Linked DNA regions of Oceanispirochaeta sp. M1. The protein of the gene in region 1 interacts with the protein of each later gene in a pairwise test. Links are inferred from orthologs where the notes say so. Each region holds a gene or a part of one and is shown in the gene's direction. Other genes may lie near its edges.

Region 1 (3,072 bases):
AGTGGTACGGAAGTCTATACCCGGGCTCTTGATAAACTTCTTGAACTGTCGGAAAAAACTCTGGAAGAGGATAAGCCCGATGTAGTTATCTGGTCCGAAACAGCTTTTGTCCCCTCTATTGAGTGGCATAACAAGCGACGGGATGATCGAGAGAGGCTGGCTCTTGTCCAGAAACTTATGACCTTTCTTGAGAAGACAGATACACCCTTTATCATTGGTAATAATGATACCAGACTCTCGGCGGGCAAGAAGGTCACCTATAATGCGGTTCTTCAGTTCGAGGGATCAGAGATTGCCGACAAATACCATAAAATCCATCTTGTTCCCTTTGGTGAGCATTTTCCATATGTAAAATTGTTTCCCCGATTCTATGAATATATTCTGGATAACGGAGCAACATTCTACGAAAAGGGAAGTGATTATACAGTCTTCGATGTAAACGGAGTGAAGGCTTCTCCCCTCATCTGTTTTGAAGATACATTCGGTTATCTGAGCCGTAATTTTATAAGAGAGGGTGCACAGGTCCTGGTCAATGTCACCAATGACTCATGGTCTCCTGCACAGGCCTGTTCTATACAGCACGTAGGTATGGCCGTATTTCGTTCCGTTGAAAACAGACGCTCCATGGTCCGGGCGACTAACGGCGGATTCACCTGTCTCATAGATCCCAATGGTAAAATTGTTGAGTATCTGGAGCCCTTTACAGAGGATGTCCTAACTGTGGATGTTCCTGTTTATGATGGTGATCCCACAGTCTATAATAGAACTGAATTTTTATTTGACCGGCTGATTATGGTCATGTCTGTTCTGGCAGCTTTGCTGCTGGCAGTGGTCACAATTCAAAGAAAAAGAGGTAAGAAATGAATCACAGCGATAGAATTATATCCTTTCTAGAGGAAATCAATAAAACTCCCCGAAAGTCGGGAAACCGCGGACCCATTACCGCCTATCTGAGAGGCTGGGCTGAGAAGAGGGGATACGAAGTAAAGCAGGATAAAACTGATAACCTGCTGATCAGGGTTCCCCCAACCCCCGGATATGAGAAGGCTCCAATAATTGTTCTTCAGGGACATTCGGATATGGTCTGTGAGAAGGTTCCCGAATCAAATCATGATTTTACAAAAGATGCAGTTAAGCTTGTAAGAGAGGGTGACTGGATAAAAGGAGATGGTACCACAATCGGTGCGGATAACGGAATCGCCATTGCTCTGGCAATGGAGCTGGTGAGTTCAGAAGATGCGGAGCATCCTCCCATTGAGATCCTTATTACCTCAGATGAAGAGATAGGCCTTGTAGGTGCGAATGCTCTGGAAGACGGTTTTGTGGAAGGTAAAGTCCTGATCAACCTGGACTCCGAAGAGGAAGGTATCTTTACAATCGGATGCGCCGGTGGCGCTGACAGTGATTTCACAGTTCCCGTCAATTCTGCAGCCCCTGGTTCTGCACAGTTTTACACCCTTACTCTGGGAGGTCTCAAGGGAGGTCATTCGGGTATGGATATTGCCCTCAATCATGGTAATGCTCTTAAAATGATTGAAAGGGTTCTCAGCAGTTTGAGTACTCAGAAGGGATTTTCTCTTGCCTCTATTAACGGTGGCAGCGGTGCTACCAATGCAATCTGCCGTGATGCTGATGCCGTGTTTGCAGCAGATGGAGATATCCGGCCTCTCATTGCTGAGTGGGCGTCACTGCTGAAAGGGGAATGCGGTACAGTGGAAGAAGATTTTTTTCTGACAGTGATCGAAGCTTCTGCTCCTGGAAAAGTTCTTAATGCAGACTCTGCCCAGCGTGTTCTCAGGACCATCCGTCTGACACCCCATGGTGTTGAAAAAATGTCATCAGATATTGAGGGACTTGTGGAAACTTCCAGCAACCTGGCCTGGGCTGAAATATCTGCCGATAAGGCCAGATTGCAGACAAGCCAGAGATCTGCTGTTATGTCAGAACTTAAAGATATGAACGAAAGAATGATTGCAGTTGCCGAGTTGGCGGGAGGCAGTTGTTTTACTCTGAACAAGTATCCTTCATGGAAACCCAATCCCTCATCGGCTCTCCTTGAAAGATGTACCCGTATTTACAAAGAGTGCTGCGGGAAAGAGGCTGTTGTAGAAGCTATTCATGCAGGACTTGAGTGCGGGCTGATCGGTGACAAGTATCCGGGAATGGATATGATTTCCATGGGACCCAGCATGGAAGCAGTTCATACTCCTGGGGAGCGTCTCTATGTCCCTTCACTGGAGCCCTTTCGTGATTTCCTTGTTGCTCTTCTGAAATCTTTTAAATAGTCGAACATTTTATCAGCGGCGCCCTTTAGGGGCGCCGCTGAATTGTCTTCTTTATAATGAGCCGGGCCACTCAGCGAAAGCTTCCACCCAGAAGTTTCTCCAGGGCGCAATGTCCTATCTGCAGGCCGAAGATGCCGGTTATGGTCGGCAGACTCCCCAACACCTTTCGTTTCCTTCCCCTGTCCAGTACCTGTTCATTCCTGTCGGGATTCTCCTCTTCTTCCGGATCTTTATAATCATATTCCACAGTCTCAGCAGAATAGAGGCAGGTGATCCCTTTTCCAACTCCTCTGCGCCGGAGTTTTTTCCGGATTTGTCTGGCAAGGGGGCAGGTATGAGTCTTCATCAGGTCGCTGCATCTTATTGAAAATGGATCAGTATGCACCGCGGCTCCCATGGATGAAACAATGGGAATACCCCTATTCCACGCATATTCCAGAAGGGTAAGTTTAGGAGCCATGGAGTCGATGGCATCTATCAATACATCCGGTTTTTCCGAGAAGATCTGCTCCATTGACTCATCATGGGCAAATATATTCAGGGCTGATACCTTGCATTGAGGATTAATATCCAGAATCCGTCTTCTGGCAAGTTCCACTTTGGATTCTCCGATTGTAGATTCCAGAGCCAGGAGCTGTCTGTTGATGTTTGTCAGATTGACCGTATCAAAATCAACGAGAGTGAAATATCCGACTCCGCTGCGGGCCAAAGCCTCCAGGGCATAACCTCCCACAGCACCGAGGCCGACTATGCAGGCTCTCTTCTCTGCGAGACTCTCTCTTTTCTC
Region 2 (2,916 bases), on another replicon or contig:
GACCCCATGCCCATCAGCTGTGTCCTGATAATTATGAGAATAAACTCTATGTCTGCGATCTTGGCAGTGACAGAATCTGGATGCATGATCTTAAGTCTCCTGATTTGAAGCAGGAGACTGCACTGGAAGTTCCGAAGGGTTATGGTCCCCGTCATATGGTGATGGATGGACAGTCTTCTCTGGCTTACATTCTCTGTGAATTACAGCCTAAGCTCCTTGTCGCCCACATATTTGAAGATGGAGAAGAGAAGGGGAGGATGGAAATCCTTGAAGAGCATCATACTGCCGCAGTGGATGACAGGGCAAAAGCGGCTCCTGCCGCCATTAAGATTCACCCCTCTGGAAATACTCTTTATGTCTCCAACCGCTTTGTAGATTCCATTACTGTATTCAGCCTGGATCGGTCTGATAATTCAGCTTCGGTTCATAAAGTGGATGAGTTCAGCAGCCGCGGGAAGACACCCAGGGATTTTACATTCAGTCCCGACGGGAAATGGCTTCTCATTGGCAATCAGGATTCAAGTGATATCCAATGTTGCCGGATCGATCCTGAGACAGGTCTGTCCCTGAATGAGTGGACCCCTGCTTTAAAGATAGGGACTCCGGTTTGTCTCGTTCCTCTATGATGTCACAAATATTATAATACAATCCTCAGCCGGGGAAATAAGGAGATTCTGTTGTTTCAACCAAATACCTATGCTCTAAGAAGAGAAACCCTGAAAAAGAAGGTCAGATCCGGACTCATTTTACTACTAGGAAATGAAGAGAGTTCCATGAATTTCGGGGATAATACTTATCCATTCCGCCAGGACAGTTCCTTTCTCTATTTTTTCGGCCTCAATCAGGCCGGTTTAACCGGGATCATCGATGTGGATGAAGACAGAGAGTTTCTCTTCGGAGATGATCTGACAATTGATCACATTGTCTGGATGGGCATACAGCCCACTGTGAAGGAGAGGGCCCAGCGGGCCGGGGTGACAAATACAGGCAATAATCAGGCTCTCCATGATTTACTAAAGAAAGCCCGGTCTCAGAATCGTCAGATTCATTTCCTTCCCCCCTACAGGCCTGAAAACAGTCTAAAACTGTGGCGTTGGCTGGGAATTGATCCTGATAATATTAAGGATTCTGCTTCTCTGGAGTTGATAAAAGCGGTGATCCTCCAGAGGGAAGTGAAAACAGAGGAAGAACTGGCAGAAATTGAAACAGCGGTCAATACCAGTGTGGATATGCATGTGGCGGCCATGAATATGGTCAGTCCGGGAATCTCAGAGGCCCTGGTGGCGGCCCGGGTTCAGGAAATCGCCGTTGCTGCAGGTGGGCGCCTCTCTTTTCCGGCAATCGCTACGGTTCATGGAGAGACTCTTCATAACCATTATCATGGCAACGAACTTAAGGAGGGGCAGTTATTTCTCCTGGACAGCGGCGCCGAATCAGCCATGGGATACGCCGGTGATCTTTCCAGTACCATTCCTGTAGGCAGCACTTTTTCCCAGCGCCAGAGTGAAATCTATGATATCAGTCTGGCATCTCATGAAGCGGCAATTTCTGCCTTAAAACCCGGTATTCCCTTTAAAGATATCTATTATGAGTCAGCCCGGACGATTGTGAACGGCTTGAAAGACCTTGGTCTGATGAAAGGAGATACAGAAGAGGCTCTGATACAGGGGGCGCATGCCCTGTTTTTTCCCTGTGGACTGGGCCACCAGATGGGCCTGGATGTTCATGATATGGAAGACCTGGGGGAGGAGTATGTCGGGTATGACGGGCAGCCGAAAAGCAGGCAGTTCGGCCTGAAATCACTCAGGCTGGCCAAGGAGCTGAAACCCGGTTTTGTATTAACTATTGAGCCGGGAATCTATTTTATTCCGACCCTGATTGATCTGTGGAAAACAGAAAATAAGTTCAGTGATTATATCAACTATGATAGAGTGGAAACATACAAAGAATTCGGTGGAATCCGTAATGAAGAGAATTTTGTAATAACGGATAATGGAGCCAGACTGCTGGGAAAACAGAAGCCTAAAACCAGAGAAGATGTGGAGGCAGAGAAAGGCTTGTGAATATACTATAGAACAATATTGAAGTTTGTATTCAATATTGTTCTATAGTATAATGAATTCATGATTAGTAGGAATGCAGAACATTATATAGCTGAACTGGCAAAGTACTTTCCAGTCATTACGATAACAGGACCTCGTCAATCAGGAAAAACAACCCTTACTAAATTGTGCTTTCCAGAGTATGAATACTGCTCGCTTGAAGATCCAGATACCAGACGCTTTGCCGAGTTTGATCCCAGGGATTTTCTGAATAAATACAGTAGTTCGGTAGTCATTGATGAAATTCAGAGAGTCCCTTCATTGCTGTCATATATTCAGACTATTGTAGATCAGAGAAAGAAAAAAGCAGACTTTATACTGACCGGCAGTCATCAACCTCTATTGGTGCAGGCAATTTCTCAATCATTAAGCGGCCGATCGGGAAATTTAAGATTATACCCTTTTACACAATCAGAAATATCCGGGCTCCTGAATAAGGATCCCTTTGTGAGCTGCTTCAATGGTTTTTATCCGGTGATCTATTCTGAGAATATCCCTCCATCATTATTTTATCCCAACTATTATCAAACATATCTGGAAAGAGATGTTCGCCAACTTATAAATTTAAAGAATTCAAAGCAATTCCAGATTTTTATTGGGCTTCTATCTGGAAGAATCGGGCAATTGATTAATTTAAATTCCATTGCAGCAGATACGGGTGTATCAAATAACACAATAAAGGAATGGTTATCCATCCTTGAGGCTTCCTATATTATCTACACTCTACCTCCTTATTTTAAAAACATACGGAAACGGCTTGTTAAGTCACCAAAGTTATATATTTCAGATACAGGGTTACTCTGCAGCCTGCTGG

The links. Proteins that work in one complex are often made in the same cells at the same time.
Region 2: the proteins of pepD (region 1) and DV872_RS04280 interact in binary tests that used the Escherichia coli proteins (3 or more experiments, as listed by UniProt). The link is inferred for Oceanispirochaeta sp. M1 from one-to-one orthologs.

Annotation. Positions count from the first base shown.
Region 1 is NZ_QQPQ01000021.1:12,043-15,114, forward strand. The notes cover bases 74-3,072. They hold pepD (beta-Ala-His dipeptidase), read left to right. Parts: upstream 74-860; coding sequence 861-2,285; downstream 2,286-3,072. Other genes in these bases: lnt (apolipoprotein N-acyltransferase), read left to right, coding at 74-864; DV872_RS15335 (ThiF family adenylyltransferase), read right to left, coding at 2,356-3,072. Outside these bases: more of lnt, read left to right, coding at 1-73. UniProt on the Escherichia coli protein: Dipeptidase with broad substrate specificity. Requires dipeptide substrates with an unblocked N-terminus and the amino group in the alpha or beta position.
Region 2 is NZ_QQPQ01000005.1:7,604-10,519, reverse strand. The notes cover bases 28-2,870. They hold DV872_RS04280 (aminopeptidase P family protein), read left to right. Parts: upstream 28-677; coding sequence 678-2,063; downstream 2,064-2,870. Other genes in these bases: DV872_RS26925 (ATP-binding protein), read left to right, coding at 2,550-2,870; DV872_RS04285 (beta-propeller fold lactonase family protein), read left to right, coding at 28-626. Outside these bases: more of DV872_RS04285, read left to right, coding at 1-27; more of DV872_RS26925, read left to right, coding at 2,871-2,916.